2 regions of the Rossellomorea sp. y25 genome follow, and region 2 is predicted to be linked to the other one. Evidence: riboswitches for the same ligand, from Rfam matches in the RefSeq annotation. Region 2 holds a riboswitch; the other holds the start of a gene.

Region 1 (10,592 bases), 1.6 Mb from region 2:
GTAGGCGGATGATATCCGAAGTCGAGTAGTCGCTTCGCAATATCCAATGTACGGACGCCAAGCTTCTTCTGACGTTTTCCACTGATGACAAATTCATGCTTACAATGACGATCGTATGGAAGGTCGAAGTGAGGAGCCAGTCTGCGCATCATGTAATTTGCATTCAGGACTGCGTTTTCTGTAACGGCTCTCAGTCCGTCCGGCCCCATCGTTCTGATGTAAGTATAGGCACGAACGTTAATACCAAAGTTCCCATAGTATGGTTTTACACGGCCAATTGAATCAGGACGGTTGTAATCGAATTCGAACTTTTCGCCATTTTTCACCAGGACCGGTTTTGGAAGGTATTTAATCAAGTCTTCCTTCACTCCGACAGGACCGCTTCCAGGACCACCGCCTCCGTGAGGGCCCGTAAACGTCTTATGAAGATTTAAATGCACGACATCAAATCCCATGTCCCCAGGTCTGGCTTTTGATAATACTGCATTTAGATTGGCACCATCATAATACAGCTTACCGCCTGCTTCATGAATGATTGCAGCCATTTCCAGAATGTTTTCTTCAAATAAACCAAGAGTGTTCGGATTGGTCAGCATCAGGGCTGCAGTATCATCTCCTACTACACGCTTCAGATCTTCCAAATCAACTAATCCATTCTCGTTTGATTTAACCGTTACTGTTTCGAAACCTGCTACAGTGGCACTGGCAGGGTTCGTTCCATGAGCTGAATCCGGTACGATGACCTTCGTACGGTGAGTGTCACCATTTGCTTCATGGTAAGCACGGATCATCATAAGACCGGTCCACTCTCCATGAGCTCCTGCTGCAGGCTGCAGGGTCACCTCATCCATACCTGTGATCTCTTTCAAATGCTCTTGAAGATCATACATAAGTTCAAGCGCGCCTTGAACACTTTCTGCTTCTTGTAGCGGATTGATATGGGCAAATCCATTCAGTCGTGCAACGTTTTCATTCACCTTTGGATTGTACTTCATCGTACAGGACCCTAAAGGATAAAAACCGGAATCCACACCATGATTACGTTTTGATAATGCTGTATAATGACGCATGATATCCAGTTCAGATACCTCTGGAAGCTCTGGTTCTTCCGAACGGATATAATCTGATGGAATGAGATCCGATAATTCCACCTGTGGTACATCTAATTCAGGTAAGCTATAGCCGACACGGCCTTCTTTAGATAATTCAAAAATAAGAGGTTGATCTTGCTTATTCATGACAATCCCCCAGTTCTGCTACGAATGCGTCGATTTCTTCTTTGCTGCGAAGTTCAGTAACAGCCACCAGCATGTGCTGTGCCAAGCTGTCATCCACTAGTCCAAGATCGTATCCACCAATCATTTCTTTTCCTAGAAGCTTTTGATTGATTTCTTTGACAGGCATATTTACCTTAACGACAAACTCATTGAATGTTGGACCTTCAAATGCAATGGAGAATCCTTTTGCTTTAAAGGCTTCTTTTGCATAATGTGCTTTTTGGATATTTTGAAGTGCCATCTCTTTGACGCCCTGTTTTCCAAGTGCTGTCATGGCCACAGATGCTGCGAGTGCATTTAATGCCTGGTTTGAACAAATATTCGACGTTGCTTTATCACGACGGATATGCTGCTCACGCGCTTGAAGAGTCAGAACGAATCCTCGGATTCCATCTTCATCAACGGTTTGACCAACAAGACGGCCCGGTACTTTACGCATAAGCTTCTTGTTCACGGCAAAGTATCCACAGTGAGGTCCACCAAAGGCACTTGGAATGCCAAATGGCTGTGCATCACCAATGACGATATCTGCACCTAATTGTCCAGGAGGTGTAAGTGCACCTAGTGCAAGTGGGTTTGAGGAAACCACGAACATCGCTTTTTCAGCATGAGTCACTTCTTCGATCGCTTTTAGTTCTTCCACCCGGCCGAAGAAGTTAGGATATTGAACGATTACCGCTGCAATTTCATTGCTCATTAATTTCTTAAGTTCTTCCACGTCCGTTACACCATTATTGTGCGGGATTTCCACCACTTCGATATATTGACCTTTTGCATAAGATCGTAAAACATCACGTGATTCCGGATGTACGGTACTTGAAACCAATACCTTTTTACGGCGGGTCTGACCTGCGCTCAGCATAGCTGCTTCTGCTAGTGCCGTTCCTCCATCGTACATGGAAGAATTGGCTACATCCATGCCAGTCAGCTCACAAATCATCGTTTGAAATTCAAAGATAGCTTGAAGTTCCCCTTGTGAGATTTCCGGCTGGTAAGGAGTATAGGCAGTATAGAACTCTGAACGTGATAATACATGATCCACGATGATCGGCATGTAGTGGTCGTATACTCCTGCCCCTAAAAAGGACGTGTGACTTTTCAAGTCAGCATTCTTCGCTGCCAATTTGGTCAGTTCTTTTACCAATTCCGTTTCTGACTTCGCTTCTTTGATTTTGTAATCCCCTTTGAAACGAACCTTCTCAGGAATATCTTCAAATAGATCGTTAACGCTGTCTACTCCTATGCTGTCTAACATTTCCCTTTGATCTTGCTCTGTCATCGGTAAATAACGATGCTTCATGACCGTCATTCCTCCCCTATTTCTTTGGTCTTTTATAGAATGGTGTCGATACCACTTTGGCTTTTAACTTTTTCCCTCTGATTTCAACCAGTACTTCTGTATCTAAAGAAGTAAACTCTTTATCAAGTAATGCTAATCCTACATTTTTCTTTAATGTCGGTGATTGCGTACCGGTTGTGACTTCCCCTATTTCTTCTTCACCGGAATATACTTTATAGCCATGACGGGGAATTCCGCGATCGATCATTTCAATCCCGACGATTTTTCTTGAAGCCCCTTCTTCCTTTTGCTGTTTCAGCACTTCCTGACCGATAAATGGAACCTCTTTATTCACCTTTACGGCGAATCCGATCCCCGCTTCGATCGGCGTGATGGATTGAGATAATTCTTGTCCGTAAAGTGCAAGATTGGCTTCAAAACGCAATGTATCACGTGCACCTAGTCCGCATGGTAGCACCCCATGGTCCTTTCCTGCTTCCAGGATAGCTTTCCAGATCGCAGCCGCATCACCAGCATCACAATAGATCTCAAATCCGTCTTCCCCTGTGTAACCGGTACGTGAAACAAGTGCAAGTCTATCATCAATATTCACTTCGGTTTGGAATTTAAAAAATCCGATATCGCTTAGTGAATGTTCGTTTGTAAGTAATTGTAAAACTTGTTCGGCAAGTGGACCTTGAAGTGCCAATTGCGCCATATGTTCAGAGATGTTATTGATTTCTACGCCATCTACTTCATGTTCTTTCAACCACTGAAAATCTTTATCTATATTTGCTGCATTGACAACGAGCAAATAATCATTATCTTTTATTTTATAAACTAATAAGTCATCGACCGTCCCACCGTTTTCGTAGCACATAGCCGTATACTGAGCCCCTCCGTCTTTTACTTTGGAGACATCGTTTGTCATCATTTTTTGTAAGTAGTCAAGAGCCCCTTCACCCTTCACTTCAATTTCTCCCATATGAGAAACGTCGAATAGTCCAGCCCGGGATCGTACCGCTTCATGTTCTTCTTTAATACTTGAGAATTGCACTGGTAAAGCCCAGCCACCGAAGTCGATGGTCTTTCCTCCATACTCTTTGTACACTTCGTATAAAGGTGTTTGTTTTAACTCTGACATGACTTTTCCCCCTTTATCTTCCTTACATGCATAATCCTTAACCAAGTTTTATCCCATGAAAAAAGGACAGAAAAACCCCTTTTCATAAAGAAGTTTTCTCTGTCCTTGCACCTGAAAGTTTACCGAAGAACGGCTTTCCCCTTTGGTGGTTTCCGTTAAGGAAACACTCTCCAGAGTTGCGTCCAACAAGAGTCTTTTTGCCTGAGAGATTCACACTTAAAAGTGCTTGCTCCTTCGGCGCTGTATGCACAGTCTCTCCCCTTGTTATCATTCGCCAATATTCCTTGAAACATTTGGTCATACTAGAAATATACAGAAGAAATGTTGTAAATGTGAATGTTCGGATTTTCGAGTTTTTTTAACATTAGAAAATCTATTTTCATCCTACCATTAAATACGAGGATTGAGCAATCATTTTTATTAGAATTAAGGAGATGTTTTTCAGATGAATGTTGAGGTTTTATTTGATGAAGAATGGGGCGAGGGTCTCGAGAATTTAATTGATAACGATGGCCCATGGGGAAATTGGGAGCTTTATAAGCTGGCCATCGAATTTGAACATCATCTTGCAATTCCGAACTTTGAAGGCCTGCAAGCTCCAAAACATTTGGCAAATGTCACTCCACTCCCCCATCAGCTTGAAGCAGCAAAGCAGGTTGTCGAAACGATGAACGGCAAAGCGATCCTTGCAGATGAGGTCGGATTAGGCAAGACCATCGAAGCCGGATTGATATTGAAAGAATACATGATTAGGGGATTAGTGAAGAAAGTATTAATATTGGTTCCTGCATCCCTGGTCTCTCAATGGGCCTATGAATTGAACAGTAAGTTTTTCATCCCGGCTGTTCCGCAACGAAAAAGTTACGTATGGGATCAGTGCGATATTGTCGTCTCTTCCATGGATACGGCTAAGAGGAGCCCTCATCGAGAGAAGGTGTATGAACAGGACTATGATTTGGTGATTATCGATGAAGCTCACAAACTAAAAAATCATAAAACAAAAAACTATGAATTTGTCCAGAACTTAAAAAAGAAATTCTGCTTATTGCTGACGGCCACACCAATCCAAAATCGTGTTGAAGAGATTTTCCATCTAGTTTCCCTCCTTAAGCCTGGACATCTCGGAAATGAATCCGGGTTTTCTGACAGATATAAAAAAGGGGACCGTACTCTTCAAGAGGATGAACATTTAAAGAGTCTCATTAACAAAGTGATGATTCGTAATAGACGGAGCGATACGGGTATAGAATGGACGAAACGTCACGTTAAGACAGTTTTAATTGATTTTAACGAAGCTGAAAGAGATTTATATAACAGCATCGATTTGCTCAAGGGGGACTATGATGAGTGGGCTAATTCAAGCTCCTTCTCTCTATTGACACTTCAAAGAGAAGCATGCAGCTCACGTGAAGCAGTATTTTATACCCTTAAAAACATGCTGGAAAAGAAGGAGAACCCGACAGCAGCTTTTGAAAATACAATTGGTACACTTATGAAAAAAGTAGAAAACGTGACAATGAACTCCAAGGCTCAGAAAGCATTGGAAATCATCCAATCGATCAATGATAAAGTGATTATTTTTACAGAGTACCGGGCGACACAGCTCTATCTTCAATGGTTCTTAAAACAGCATGGAATAAGCTCCGTACCGTTTCGGGGTGGATTCAAGCGGGGGAAAAAGGACTGGATGCGTGAACTCTTCCAGAAGCATGCCCAGGTGTTGATTGCCACAGAAGCTGGCGGAGAAGGAATCAACCTTCAATTCTGTCATCACGTAATCAACTTTGACTTGCCTTGGAATCCTATGAGATTAGAGCAGCGAATCGGACGTGTACACCGGCTCGGACAAACAGAGGATGTTCACATCTACAATTTCGCTACTAAAAATACTGTAGAAGAACATATCTTAAAACTTCTTTATGAAAAAATTAATCTCTTTGAACGAGTGATCGGGCAATTGGATGAAATCCTGACACGCCTGGATTTCCGCGACTTCGAAGAACACGTAACCGATATTCTCTCTTCGTCCCGATCAGAAGGAGAAATGAAGATTAAAATGGAGAATTTAACGAGTATGATTCAATTTGCTGAACAATTAAAGGAGGAGAAATCAAATGCAGCAGCACGAAATACATCGATTTCTTGAGAGATACTTCGTGGCTAATGGTTGTGACCTGGTTGCGAACGGAGATGGTCATATGACCGTCCAGCTCACGATTGAATTGGATAAGGAGCTGATGAACCGTCCATTCTACTGGCACTACCTTGAGAAAACGGGAGGTGTCCCAAATCCCATGACATTATCCCTTATTACGAATCCAGATAAAGCACCTGAAGAATTAAAAGGAGAACCTATTCACTTCGGTTCCCCCAGGTTACACCAAATCTTTCATTCAACACGAAATCTAGCAGGATATATACGTTTATATGAAAACCGGCACACACCAAGTGGTCAACAAATCCCACTTCATCCGTGGCTCGGGCTGAACATCAAAATATCGTATCAATCCAATCGTAAAAAAGACAGCATACGAAGCATCGGATTAAACCTGATCAATGGAGTCATTCAAGAAAACTTTCATTCGTCATTGATGTCCAGAAACTTGACTCCCAAGATTCCTGATTTCTCTTTCACTCTAACACCGATCATCAAGCCGAAAAGTGGGGTGAACCGAATTCAAACGTTTTTGTATGAAGAAATCAAAAAAGAACCCGTTGAATGGGCTGAGCAGGCACGAAAAACGTGGGAGGAAGATTTACAATTATTGAATCACTTTTATGGAGATCAAGAGGAAAAACCCGAATCCTATTTCTTGGAACAACAAGCATTAAAAGAACAGTATGAACCTAAAATTTCCATTGATATTATCAATGGCGGGATTTTTTATTTACGTAACAACAATTAACGGTAAACGGAGTAGGTGCTTCAGACGCTTACTCCGTTTAACTCCATACAAAAAGACTACCAATAAGGTAGCCTTATCCACACTATTTGTTTTTCTTAAACATGATCATGAAAGCATATGGGATGATCCCGAACCAGCGAAATAGGAATGGTTCTCGCTCATTCTTCCGTTGCTTCTTTATACTTTTACGTTCATGAGGTGATTTTTCATAATGTTGGACAAATGTTTGTGTTATGAATTTAACATAATCATTCACTGACATAAAAGCCCCACCTCCCGCTTTTATCAGTATGCCCTGCAAATAAGTAATTTATTCAGCTTCGTCCCCTAGATGGGGCAGTATGTCTTGAATAACCTCTTCTACGGTTTTATTGTCTGTATGAATGGTTATGGAACTTCCACTATCATATAATGGTAAGCGGCGATTGAATAAACTCGATAAACGTTCCTTGGAATTAGTTTGCACGAGTGGACGATTCTCATCCCCTTCTAAACGGGACCATAATGAAGCAAAAGGACAAGTCAGGTGGAACACAAAGTCCTGTTTACGTAAGATCTCCCGGTTCTCTTCCCTTTCAACCACTCCGCCACCCGTAGTGATAATCGCTTGTTCGTTGGCTAACTCAAGAAGTACCTCGCTTTCAAGATCCCTGAAATATTTTTCTCCATGCTGATTAAAGATCTCTTTGATAGGCTTTTTTTCTTTATTCTCAATGTAACTGTCCATATCAATGACCGGAAGATCCAGTTCTTCCCCAAGACGTTTTCCGATCGTTGTTTTTCCCACTCCCATAAATCCAATGAAGAAAATTGGTCTCATATTCTACTCCCAACTTATAATATGTTTTGTTTCCCTATTATACACAACCGTCGTTGGAAGAAAAACCTTCTCATCGCGTTTGAAAGTCACTTCCAATTGTATTTCATCCGGGTTTATCGACTCGCTGCGGGTCAGAATTTCACCATACTCACCTTTCAACTGTTTGGAAGTAAGTACCCCACTTTCCATCTCCAACAATATCGCATGGGACACACTCACGTTTCTTTCATAAATGTTTTTCATATTGGTCAAGTATAGGTACTTACTTATAAAAAGATCCTTTGCAGCAAACCCAATAGATAAAACAATCATCAGAAGCACTAAAGTATAGGGCAATATAAATCCCTTATTGTTAAGGCATTCCTTCCCCTTGTTGGGTAGAAAAATAAAAGAATTCCCCCTCCACTCTTTCTCCACCCACAAACTCCAAATCCAGATGCACCCCCTGGATAATGGAAGCAAAGCTAAATGAATCCACTGCCTGTAGAACGACTTCATGCCCTCGATTATTTACCCTCCTCCGAAGCGATTGATTATACTTTTCATACGAAATGGATTCACCATTCACCATAAAAGAGATCTTATCGGGAGTGATCTCAACACTTTCGCCTCTCCATAATTCATACCTCAAGCTTTCATTGAATAGATTCCATTCATAATAATGTGGAGGGACCAAATCATTCTTAATAGTAGAAAAACCATTCATGATGAGAGGAATGCATAGTGAAATCATGCAAAATATTGTAAAGCTTAACAGAGACTCGATTAATGTATATCCTTTATTATCCACCCATGGAGATACATACTTCATTAGGCCCGATATCTCTTTTTTGATAATGAACACACGCTTCTTCATTCCCTCCCCCTTTCCAATCAAGCTCATACCTGACTCCTCTATATATTCTTGAATGATCCACATACTCGTGACTGACGATTGCCTTCTCCACCCCTTCTTCAAGAAACTTCAACGCCTCTACTTCATATTGCAGTCCCTTTAGTTGAGAAGCATAGTGAATGAGAAACGGAATGAACATACCGGCAATCATGAGTATACAACTGAAAGCAACCAGGGTTTCCGGAAGTGAAAAGCCTTTAGAATTCTTGTACATAAAATCTCCCTTGTCCAATTTGAAACATGAGTTGAAGGATTGTATCCCCCATCATAAAATTCACCTTGCCGAATCGGTTCGTATTCCCATTGGGAAAGAAAGTGATGTCTTCCAAGCTGTTTGACGATATGTGAATGGAAGTTGAAAGTTCTCTCGAGACAACCGTCTGTCTCGTGATCGTTTTCGCAACGTATTTATTCGATAAGGGGTAAAAGGATAAAATAATGGGAACTTGATGACTGATGCTGTAGCTTTGGATCTGATAGAGGTCTGATCGAAGCTGGGAAAGGAAGAGGTCCTTTTCATTATGTCCTTTCATGGGAAGGATGGAAAAGCTGACCCATGAGAGAAGGGTCGTGAAAATCAATAAGACGACAAGCATCTCAATGAGGGTATAACCCGCTTCCCCCGTAATATTCTTCATTAATTAGAGGTCACCTTCCCTTCAGCATCAATGGTGATGGCACTACCGTCGGGGCAGGCTTTATAATCTTCATTTAAATACCCATCTGTGACAAGCATATCTATGGTGACCGGTAGTGAATTCCCATCCATTTTGTAGGCTTCAACCTGACCTTCCACCATGTGAACAAATGCCTCGCAGCCTTTGGAGTTAATCGAACTGCTTTGGTTGGTGACGTTGGGAATCGTAATAAAAAGCAAAACAGATATGACTAACAATACAATCATCATCTCGATCAGGGTGAAACCTTTTTCATTTTTGAGCATGATATTCCTCCTTGAGTTTTGGGTATGTGTTACTGGTGTGAATGTGAACAATGCATTTGCATTAATTTGCTGGTGAGCGCTGGCCTCGGAGGTATTGGCACTTTCTAGATATTTTCTAAATCCCCTGCATCATCTGAAATAACGGCATCATAATGGAGAAGTAGATTGCCATGATGAATAGACCTACAAAAGTAAAGATCATCGGCTGGATATATTTAAGCAAAGCATTGGTATTCTCCTCTAATTCTTGAAAACATATCTCGCTATAAAGTCGCAGTTCTTCTGACAACCGTCCATTGGATTGCCCGTGGTGGACAACGATGGATAACTCTTTTTGAAAAAACGGGAGCGATGAGAAGCATTCATGAAATGGCTTCCCTTCTTTTAATCCTTTCATCAATTTTTTTGAAATGTATTGTAACGTTGGTCGGAAGGATTGACTTTCAATGATGAGCAGTGACTCAGTGATGGATACTCCACTGGTGAGAAGAAAGCTTAATTCCCTGGCAAAAAAGTGTGAGTGACCAAGCCTTAAATAATTTGACAGATACGGAATTTTGCACAGGATGACTGAGATTTTAATAGGAGAGATTCTTTGTTTGAACAGGAAGAATAATATGGTGCAGAAAAAGAGTGATAGTAAAAATGTACTAAAAATCACCGGGAAGCTTTCGATGAAGTGTAAGAGGTACTTAAGATTCGCTGAAGGTTCGTATCCTATAGAAGTATACAAAGATTGAAATCTTGGAAATAGCACCTTTCGAAGTAAGACCATCATTAAAATAGCGACGATGATAAGCATTAAAGGATACTGAATGATCTGTTGTATTTTTTGCTGGTTTTTCCTTCTTTTTATAAGATAGTTTCCCGCTTCTGATAGAGTAGGGCCCATTTCACCATGATGCTCGGCGAAATAAATTTGTGCACTGACGTTACCCGGGATGTTAAGCTGCTTGTTGATGACTGAGGAGATGGACTCTCCTTTTTGCAGTGATCCAATCATTCTCTTTTTTAATTTGATCGTATTCTTTTCTTTAGGGAGCAAGAGAAAATCGATGGCTTCCGAAAAGCTATACCCCTTTTGAAGAAGGTCTCCCAGTCTTTTAAGGAACTTACCTTGATCATCGCTTTTCTTCATGAACCCATTTCCTATATTCAAGTTCCGAAACAAATCCTAGTGCCACCCCCTTATTGATTAGCGTCTGAAGTGTGTGGTACTGATGTTGTGCTCTTTCACCTTTCGCCTCTTTCAGCACCTCCTTCAAAGCACTTCCAGTTACAATTTCATATACCGATGCCATGTGCAGATTTTTTCCTCGATGGCATTT
Region 2 (10,592 bases):
TAATTGTTGGCTCGGCAACAACTTTTCTTTTAGAGACAAACGATTATCTAGGAGATGATATAAGATCAAAAAGAGATTGGCTTATCTTCCTTCTTCCCTTTGGAGGAATTATCATAGGATACATATATATGAACTATGGAAAGGTATTTTTGAATAATACTTTGAATGACACCGCTGAATTAAATAACCTCGTGATAGACTCAGTGCATGGAAAAAAAGAGGTACCGCGAAGAATGGGACCGATCGTCTATTTGGGGACTTTTATCACCGTCCTTTTTGGTGGTTCTACGGGTAGGGAAGGGGCAGCTGTCCAAATGGGAGGGAGTGTATCTGCAGCAGTCAACAAATTTTTCAAGGTAAACAAATTCGACAAGAAAATTTTCATTATGAGCGGTATAAGTGCTGGTTTTGGGTCTGCCTTTGGAGCGCCCATAACTGGTGCTATTTTTGGGATTGAGATGGCAGCTTTAGGCAAACTGAAATTTGAAGCACTTGTTCCTTGTGTTACGGCCAGCTTTGTTGGCCACTATGTAACTACAGCAGCTTGGGGACATAAACACGAAGAATTCATTATACAAAAAGTACCGGAAATATCGTCTATTACGTTTTTAAAAGTTATTCTTTTAGCAGTCATTTTTAGCCTCATGAGTGTTTTGTACTGTCAGTTGAGGCACGGAATACAAAATTTCTCTGAAAAGATTTTTAAGAAAAACCATATGAAGAGAGCCTTTTTTGGAGGAATTGTCATTGTGGCATTAACTTTAATTGTGGGTTCACAAGACTACAATGGCCGGGGATTACAAATGCTTCAACAATCTTTTTCAGAAGAGGTGCCGACTTTTGCTTTCCTGGGCAAGCTGGTATTTACCGCGGTAACTCTAGGCAGCGGCTTTGTCGGCGGGGAAGCCATCCCTTTATTTTTTATCGGGGCAACATTAGGTAATGCCTTACACACGTTCATTGACTTACCTATGTCATTTCTTGCCGCTTTAGGATTAATCGCGGTTTTTTCCGGGGGGGCCAATACCCCTATAGCTGCTTTCCTGCTGGCAATTGAGATGTTTAACGGTAAAGGATTAGAGTACTTTTTGGTTGCATGTTTAGTCAGCTATTTATTTTCAGGACATCATGGACTATGGCCATCTCAAAAAATATATGACCCTAAGAGCAGGTTATATAATCTTCCACCTGGAGAAACCATAGAAAATGTAGAAAAAAAGAAAAAAAGCACTAAACACAATTGATTGTTCAGAAAGGGGGGCGGATGCTTATGGATTTTCACTTCATATGGAAAGCAATTGTTGTCGTCGTTGGAGGAGTCCTTATTTTACGGTTAGCTGGAAGAAAGTCAATCTCACAGCTTACGGTTGCTCAGACTGTCATGATGATAGCGGTCGGATCATTGATTATTCAACCTGTGGGTGACAGAAACATCTGGATTACGATGGTGATTACCTTTTTAATGGTACTTACGCTTATTTCTATTGAGTATATGGTTTTGAGGTCGAATACTCTAGAAACTTTAATATATGGAAAATCACTTTTAGTAGTCGAAAATGGACAAGTTAATGAAAGCAATTTAAAAAAACTGAGGTTAACTGTTGATATGCTTGAAGTACGAATGAGACAACAAAAGATTCAGCATTTTACTGATTTACAATGGGCAACAATAGAATCAAACGGGCAATTAGGTTATATGCTGAAATCTGATAAGCAATATGCTACGAAAGAGGATATTCAAATGTTGAAAGCATTGATTGAATCAAATCAATCTAATCCACCCAATGATAATTCAAAAACACATTCAAGTACCTCAGATAACCTATTTACCGAGGTTAAAAATAGAAAGCATAAAAAAAAACCTAAAGAGAATCTGGATTAAGAGTAAATGCTTAATGGCACCTAATTAAGGCGACATAATTATTAAAGTTTTAAATCAGGGATACTTCAGGGTCTGGAACCTGTCTCTTTCCACCATCCATAATGGTAAGCCGCTTGATATGCCAAGGTATGAATAACTGTCATAAATAGAGCGACCGGCATGTACCTGCGTACCGTATCCATTTTCAAAAAAACAAGGACGCCCAAGGCAATATCAAGAGTGACCAGAGAATAATTTGTTTCATGTCATTAATTCTGTTCGGGTGGGATAAAGTCGTCCCGGTCCCTTGGTTGTATGGAGCATATTTAGTTATAGTTATCTGGATATTCCGCTTTACTTTCGGGGAATTTTGGATGTATTTGACTGTCAATATATTGTTGGATGGGTTATTTATGTACATCGTTTACCGGGTATGGCAACGGATGGGACTGGTATCGGGTGAATCGACTTTGTTTACAATAGCTATTGTTGCTATGATGGCCGGTTTTGCGTTTATCATCTATCTGTATTAAATGTGGCAGGACGAAGTCATCAAACAACCCAAAGCGAAGTAACCGTAAACATGGAGATTTCCGAGTCGGAGACTTGTCCACGTTGACTTCGGAATAGCGATGACCTTGCTCCACAAAATGTTCGAAGCAGTAGATTCCCCACTTTCTTCATTGGTTTTGCCTACACCTTTCTAGGCCTTTTATTGCAAAGATGGCCGCAACTGTGATAATCAGTGCATTAATCACAAGGATTCTCCTCTGAATCAAAATACTCTTCTTCAACCCTCCGTGCCTTCCTTAATTCCAACCTTTTCAGCAACTTTCACCATTTACTATATGGTAAGGTTCACCTTTTGTATCTAAACATATCAGATGTCAAGAACTCAAGAGATCAACATTTATTTATTCTTTATGGCTTCGGCAAGCTCATACAAAGCATGCTGCTTTTTAATCCGATAGTTCCTGCCTTCTTTTTGCAAATACCCCTTTTCACAAAACTGTGTCAGGACATGCAGCAGGTGTCGGTAAGAGACGCCTAAATAATCACAAACAATGACGTGCTTTTCCAGGTAAACTCCTTTATCGGACGTTTGTAAAATAAAGTCTGCAAGCCTGTTTTCCAAGGGAAAAGCAAGGCTCTGTGAATACTTGGCTGCCATTAACGTTGCTTTCAGACTCAAGAATTTTGTCAATTCACGAAGGAATTTTGTATCTTCAAGCAGTTTGGTTCGATACTTGGAAAAAGGCATTGCAAAACAGACTGTTTTTGTGGATGCTTGAATTCCTTTTGTATAGTACACATCGTTTAATAATTCCATCTCACCAATATAATCATGAGCATTGATAAAGTTAATGAGCGATACTTTTCCATTTTGATGCGTGACGTATATTTTTGCCTTTCCTTCTGTCACATAATATAAGTAATCAGGTCTCTTTCCTTCTTGAATGATCCATTCATCCCGCTTATACTCCCGCACTTCAATAAATTCTTCAATATGAAAAGAAAATCGTTGAGCGATTGAGAGATTTTCTAAATATAACCGCTTTTTCTCACCTTTATAAATTTCCATCTTCCACCTCGAAAATATGAGATATCTCATATTAATCTTCTTTATTCTCATGATATCATGCGATTGATAAGGAGGATACAAATGAATACACAACGTTGGATGAGCACACATTTTTTTAGTTTTTTTCTGACCTGGGGAATCTTTCTGCCTTATTGGTCAGGCTGGATGATACAAACGAAAGGCATTTCGGTTTCAGAAGCCAGTTTTATCATGAGTATCGGTTTGGTGGCGAGAGGTCTTTCCACACTTTTTGCTTTTCCATATGTATTAGATAGGGTCAGTAATAAAACACTCTTAAACATAGCTGGAATCGGTACATTGATCGCGATTCTTTGCTATATTCCGGCTGACTCATTCCCCGCCTTACTAATCGTAACCGTTATACTACACATCTTTTACCCGACCTTAATGCCGGCTTTAGACAGCGTTGCCGGCGTTCTTGTGCAAAGTAAGCAATTGAAGCACTATGGGAAAAGCCGACAGTGGGGATCTATCGGATTTGTCTCGGTAGGAATACTGTTAACGGTTTTTACAGGAATGTTTGGTGATAACGTTATTTTTTGGGCACTATTGCTTGGAACCAGCTGCTTTGTCGCTCTTAGCTTAACGAGTGCCCCAGAGATTTTATCGAAGAAACCGCAAGTAAACCAATCCATAAAGGTCTATATCTTTGATTTATTCCAGACGAAACATTTCTTGGTTGTCCTTATTATTGTTGTGCTACTTCAAGCAGCCCACGCTACTTATTACAACTATGGCTACATCTTTTTACAAGAAATTCATGCACCCATCTATCTCATCGGTGTCATTATTAACATTGCCGTCATTGCAGAAATTATCTTTTTTTCAATGGCCGACAAACGCTTTAATCGATTCTCACCTGGAACCTTATTGGCGCTAGCTGCAGCCGGCTCTTCTCTGCGGTGGGTTTTAGTGTTTTCGTTTCCAAACGTTATGGTGTTTTGTATTGCACAGACGCTGCATGCATTTTCGTTTGCTATGGGGCACTATGCTTTTATGAAATACTTAACAACAAACGTTCCGCATACACTCATCCCAAAGGCTCAAGGCATGTATTCAGCCTTTGCACTTAGCTGGAGCACAGCGGTGTTTACGATATTCGGAGGGTTTTTATATGAAATTGAGCCAAGATACGCATTCATCGGAATGCTTGCTTGCAGCTTGCCGGCGATGTTCATTGCCCTTGTGTATCGGAAATTGGAAGTGGAAAAGAACGTTTTATTGTCTGCTGATGCACGTTAATACATTCGTACGTTTAAAGAAAAGAAGAAGTTTATTTCAATATGGATAAACTTCTTCTTTTCTTTGTTGGAGAGACTTGCTACGCTGACACTAAAGATCCACGGCGGTAGTATGCCACATATAGAGGAACCTCAGCTTCTTTGCAGGCAGCCGCCATTTCATTGCATTCCTTTGCGTTACGTGCCATCGGCTTCTCCACATAGACAGGTTTCCCCGCTGCGGCTGCCTTCAGCGTATATTCCTCATGTGAGTCCGGCGGCGTATCTATATAAACCGCATCCACCTCAGGGTCGTTAATCAATGCATCCGCGTCATCATACCACTTCGGGACACGATGTCTCTCTGCATAATCCCTTGCCAGCTCACCCGTTCTCCGCATAACTGCAATTAGTTCCGAGTTTTCAACCTTTTGAAAAGCAGGGCCGCTTTTCTTTTCCGTTAGTATCCTTCATACCTGATTTTTACTACGATTGATGCATCAACCCTTGATGTTTTTCCTTTTTTCTCTTCATCCCATATAAGATAAATAAAAGAATGAACCAAAGGGGAGTCAATAATAAGGCTGGACGAGTAGCCTCAGAAAACAGCATAATCACCAGGATCACAGCAAACATTGTGAGCACGACGTAATTCACAAAAGGTGTAAGTGGTGCTTTGAATGTTGATTTCAATTGTAATTGCGGACGTGTTTTCTTATACTTTATATGGCTGATCAGAATCACACCCCAGACCCATATGAAGCAAATCGCACTGATGGTTGTCACGATCCCAAAGGCTTGCTCTGGTAACAGTTTGCTTAACAGGGCTCCTGCGGATATGACCAGTGTGGAGATGAATAACCCATTACTTGGTACATGATTTTTATTCAGTTTTGCAAACTGAGACGGCCCTTGGTTATGATGACTTAAATTATATAGAATCCGGCTCGTGGAGAACATGCCGCTGTTGCAGGCAGAAGCCGCTGATGTCAGCACCACAAAATTGATGATTCCGGCAGCCAGGGGAATTCCGATTAAGCTGAATGTTTTAACAAACGGACTTTCTGAAGCATTTAGACCCGTCCATGGGTTAATACATAAGAGCACAATCAGCGCGCCGACGTAGAAAAATAAAATCCTCAAAGGAATTTTATTGATGGCCGATGGGATATTTTTATGTGGATCAGATGTTTCTGCTGCCGATACGGCTACTAATTCCACACCGACATAGGCAAAGATGACCATTTGGAATGAAAGTAAAAACCCTGAAATTCCGTTCGGGAAAAAACCTCCATGTTCCCACAGATTCGTAACCGTAACCGCCCCTGCATCCGTCTTGAATCCCATCACCAGCAGCACAACACCGACACCGATCAACGCAAGAATCGTCATGACCTTGATTAAAGCAAACCAATACTCCAATTCCCCAAAGAGTTTCACCGTCAATAGGTTGAGCCCCAATAAAATGATTACGCAGATGAGTGCCGGTATCCACTGCGGGATATGGAACCAATAGTTCACGTATACACCAACAGCAATCACATCGGCCATGGCCGTCATGATCCAGCAGAACCAATAGGTCCAGCCCGTTACAAAGGACGCCCAGGCTCCAAGATACTCTTCCGCAATATCCGTTAACGACTGATAACCCGCATTGGACAACAGCAACTCTCCAAGCGCTCTCATCACAAAAAACAGGGCAATACCCACGATCAAATAAGCAAAGATGATCGAGGGACCTGCAAGCTGTATCGCTTTACCAGAACCTAAAAATAACCCCGTACCAATCGTACCGCCAATGGCAATCAGCTGAACATGGCGATTCGATAAATCCCTCTTTAATTTTCGTTGTTCCAACCTTAACTCCTCCTTACAGCCTTCCAATGTGATACATCGAGCAATAAATGAATACAAAAAAAAGAGACTGGATGCGCTCCAATCTCATGGTCATAAGAATAACAAATACGATTTTGTATGCCAGCAACAATCATTACGGGCACACCAAAATAAATATCCGATACTCTTCTGTCCTTTTGCCTGAGATTATGAACCCTTCGGCGCCGCAAAAAACTCTCGCGGTCTCTCCAGAAGCTGCTCCTGCTATAGTATTATCCATAGCAATCATAGCTTTCTACGTAATTAAACTGTTTGGTTATTATTATTCTCTCGAATAGTTGATTATTCTAGTAGGAGTTAGGTGTTTTGTCAATAGGGAAGACATCCATTTCCTGTAGATGAATTTATTCGATGATTTTTTATTTATGGTACGGTTCACCCCGATTAATGCGAAACGCCCGATAAATCTGCTCCACCAGGATCAGTCGCATCAGCTGATGGGGAAAGGTCATTTTGGAAAACGAGAGGGTTTCATTTGATCTCTTGATTACATCATCACTCAAACCTAATGAACCACCAATGACAAACGCAACTTTGCTTTTCCCGTAAGTAGCAAGCTTGTCCAGATTATCGGCAAGTTCTTCCGATGAACGCATTTTCCCTTGGATGGCCAGGGCAATGACATGATGATCAGGAGAGATCTTAGCTAAGATCCGTTCGCCTTCTTTATTCTTCACTTGCTCTATTTCAGATTCACTCAATACTTCCGGGGCTTTTTCGTCGGCAAGCTCCACTATTTCTATCTTTGCATAAGCACCTAAGCGCTTTACATATTCACCTATTCCTTGCTTTAAATACTTCTCTTTTAATTTCCCGACCGTTACAATGGTGATATTCACTATCCACACTCGCTTTACAAACAATTTACAAACACGTTATCCACAGACTTTATCCACATATCCACAAATCCGATCCACATATCGTATGGGAATATTAGTTCGCCACTATATATATTGCGTTATTCCCACAATATTCACAGGTTGTGGATAACTTTTCATTTTCAGGAAGCTCTGTTAGTTGAGGGGCTACCTCATGTTCATCCACGACAATATCCATAGCTAATTCTACATGCTCTAAGCAGCAGTAAATCATGTTTTTTCCTCCTATACTTAACTCAAAATATACTCTATATACTTATCCACAATTATCATATCATGTAAAGAAAAAGCAGGAAAGGGCGCTTTGCCTTCCTGCTTTTCGCTTATCCACATTCTATAACCTGGATTCGTCAGTAAGTTTCATGGTTACTTCTTTCTTTTCACCGTTTCGATAGAACGTAACCTTCATCTGATCATTTACGTCTTTTTTGTTATATAGATGCTTTCTTAACTCAATGACATTTTCAATTTTCTCTCCGTCAAGCTCCGTAATCACATCGAGCTCTTGTAATCCGGCCTGGGCAGCTGGAGAATTGGGAACGGTTTGTCTAATCATAACACCATAGTTGATTTCTTTCGGAAGCTTCAATGTTTCCTGCTGGTGATAGGCAGAAATCTTATTCACATCCTCCAGTGTCACACCCATTGCAGGACGCTTGACCTCACCGTACTGCTCAAGATCTTCAATAATTGGCTGAGCATAGTTAATCGGGATGGCAAGTCCGATTCCTTCTACCGCACTCTGTGCAATTTTCATGGAGTTGATTCCGATCAGCTGGCCGGAAATATTGATTAACGCTCCACCACTGTTACCCGGGTTGATGGCTGCATCAGTTTGCAGAACCTCTGCATTCCAATCTTCCATCCCATCCTGGTTAATATCGACCGGAATCGTTCTCTCAACACCCGAAACAACCCCCTGTGTAACAGAACCTGAAAATTGCAGTCCCAGTGGGTTACCAATCGCAATAACTGGCTCTCCCGCTTTCAGCTTATCTGAATTTCCAAACTCAGCAATATCGTCTTTCTTGATTTGGCTGCCATCGATTTCGATTACAGCCAGGTCTGTCCAAATATCCGCACCACGCATTTCAGCCGGTACCTTTGTGCCGTCCGCAAGCGTCACCTCAAGCTGATCTGCGCCTTCTACAACATGATTATTGGTTACGATATAAACCTTATTACCCTCTTTTTTATACATTACCCCGGATCCTGTCCCTGCTTGTTGATCCTGGGTTTGTCCTTCCCCCTGTCCCCAGAAGCTTTGAGATTGGATGTTCGTAATTCCTACAACAGAATCGCCAGCTTTCTCAACGGCTTTCGTCACATCCGTTGTGACATCGACGGAAACATTTTGAGTGGTTCCATTATGATAAGCTTCATCCGTTTCTTTCAGGTCTTCGTCGGGTTGAATTGAATAGGGTAAGATATCAAAGTTGGTTAACTGAGGAATCGCCACAATGACCAAGATTGCTCCAAGTACAACTCCCAATAACCCGGCAAGGAACATTCCTCCCCGATTGCCCTTTTGCCTGCTCCGGCTTTCAGAATTATGATCTGAATCATAATATCCCATCTAACTTCATCCTTTCTACGTTCTATTCCTTTTGTTATTTTATCTTTACAAGCATGATTATAGTCAGATTAAATTAAAAAATGATGAAAAAAATGAAAGTAATTCCATAAAGTTGATAGATATGTAAACCCTAAAGTGGAGGTGTCTTGCTTAGAAGACAAAAAAAGGTGAAGACAGCAGCCCTCACCTTTTTCATACCTTCAAAAGAAAAATCATAAACATTTGAATCGGTTTAAATCGCAACTAAAGGTGTTGGTACTTTAGGGTCCGTATCAAATAAATCAATTTGTTCTCCCACTACTATTCCTTTTGACTCGAGTGTCTGGGTGACACTCATCCTTGCTAGATCTTTCATATTATTATCGAGGCTGAGATGGGCTAAATAAATTCCTTTGGTTCTATCACCCATCACTTCACTCATGGCAATGGCCGCATCCTCATTGGATACATGGCCATAATCACTCAGAATTCTACGCTTTATATTCCAAGGATACCGGCACATTCGGAGCATCCCCACATCATGATTACTTTCAAATACATACGCATCGGCATTGGAAATGATTCCTTTCATCCGATCACTTACATATCCCGTGTCCGTTACCAGGACAAGCTTTTTCTCTCCCTGGTGGAAAATATAGAACATTGGCTCTGCCGCATCATGTGAAACCCCGAAGGACTCAATGCTCAATCCTCCAAAGTGCTTGGCTGTTTCCATATCAAACGAAAACTTCTGTTCCGTATCTATTTTCCCTACTAACCCGTCCATGGCATTCCATGTCTTATCGTTGGCGTAGATAGGAAGCTTGTACTTTCTCGCAAGTACACCAATTCCCTTGATATGATCACTATGCTCGTGGGTAACAAGAATACCCGACAAATCTTCTATCTTTCTATCTATCCGACTGAACAACCCCTCCATCTGCTTGCCGCTTAATCCTGCATCGACAAGAAAGGAATGTTCTTCCGTCTCCACAAATATCGCATTTCCTGTACTGCCACTGGCAAGTACACTAAAATGCATGGTCATATCTCTCACTCCAATGTTTCTTTTTCTGGTTTGGTGACTTCGAAAATCTGTCCTTCAACTGCATTAATAAATAGGTCTTCTTTTTTGTCACCTGATTCAACGACAAAATGCCAGGTTGGTGCCAGGACTTGGGATTCTTCGCGTGATAAAAAAGTGTAATATCCCAGTTCAGGTGTTTTGATCTTACTACCCGAGCTTATCTTATGGTTGGTCCACAAAACCTGAAGAGCTTGGAGAGAAGTAAGCAGGCTTTTCTTTTTGCCGCTTAATTCTTCTAAATTTTCAAGCAGTGTTTGTTTGTAAGAGACGATTTCACTTTCTTTATTTAGACTAAGAATCACTTTACCATTTGAGTTGTTAAAAATCTGCCTGTCTTTATACGTCTGATAGTAAATGATCGTTTGTTCATCTTTATTATATTTCCAGAAGCTGTACTTTTCACCGTTAACGACCTGATTTTTCATAAAATCGTTTAATTCATCAGGTGAAAACTTTTCACTTATGGGAAATGGTTCCTCTAAGGTTGAATGA

The links. A riboswitch is a leader RNA that binds a small molecule or an ion and turns the genes downstream of it on or off. The one in region 2 is predicted to bind glycine.
Region 1: linked by a shared signal. The riboswitch ahead of gcvT (glycine cleavage system aminomethyltransferase GcvT) and the one ahead of AAEM60_RS22845 (amino acid permease) in region 2 are both predicted to bind glycine.

The regions. Positions count from the first base shown of each region.
Region 1 covers NZ_CP145886.1:2,964,704-2,975,295, forward strand. Annotated here, with positions in the region: gene gcvPB (aminomethyl-transferring glycine dehydrogenase subunit GcvPB) at 1-1,238, opposite strand, end outside; gene gcvPA (aminomethyl-transferring glycine dehydrogenase subunit GcvPA) at 1,231-2,577, opposite strand; gene gcvT (glycine cleavage system aminomethyltransferase GcvT) at 2,594-3,700, opposite strand; glycine riboswitch at 3,880-3,971, opposite strand; gene AAEM60_RS15015 (SNF2-related protein) at 4,146-5,846, shown strand; gene AAEM60_RS15020 (YqhG family protein) at 5,815-6,606, shown strand; gene AAEM60_RS15025 (YqzE family protein) at 6,689-6,868, opposite strand; gene AAEM60_RS15030 (shikimate kinase) at 6,917-7,426, opposite strand; gene AAEM60_RS15035 (hypothetical protein) at 7,430-7,762, opposite strand; gene comGF (competence type IV pilus minor pilin ComGF) at 7,779-8,282, opposite strand; gene AAEM60_RS15045 (hypothetical protein) at 8,209-8,535, opposite strand; gene comGD (competence type IV pilus minor pilin ComGD) at 8,519-8,959, opposite strand; gene comGC (competence type IV pilus major pilin ComGC) at 8,959-9,264, opposite strand; gene comGB (competence type IV pilus assembly protein ComGB) at 9,380-10,402, opposite strand; gene comGA (competence type IV pilus ATPase ComGA) at 10,386-10,592, opposite strand, start outside.
Region 2 covers NZ_CP145886.1:4,583,093-4,593,684, forward strand. Annotated here, with positions in the region: gene AAEM60_RS22815 (voltage-gated chloride channel family protein) at 1-1,244, shown strand, start outside; gene AAEM60_RS22820 (YetF domain-containing protein) at 1,271-1,882, shown strand; gene AAEM60_RS22825 (hypothetical protein) at 2,236-2,394, shown strand; gene yeiL (transcriptional regulator YeiL) at 2,772-3,443, opposite strand; gene AAEM60_RS22835 (MFS transporter) at 3,525-4,706, shown strand; partial or broken gene AAEM60_RS22840 (Gfo/Idh/MocA family oxidoreductase) at 4,807-5,151, opposite strand; gene AAEM60_RS22845 (amino acid permease) at 5,171-6,541, opposite strand; glycine riboswitch at 6,700-6,782, opposite strand; gene rlmH (23S rRNA (pseudouridine(1915)-N(3))-methyltransferase RlmH) at 6,940-7,419, opposite strand; gene AAEM60_RS22855 (CxxH/CxxC protein) at 7,514-7,672, opposite strand; gene AAEM60_RS22860 (trypsin-like peptidase domain-containing protein) at 7,793-9,034, opposite strand; gene AAEM60_RS22865 (MBL fold metallo-hydrolase) at 9,267-10,061, opposite strand; gene yycI (two-component system regulatory protein YycI) at 10,067-10,592, opposite strand, start outside.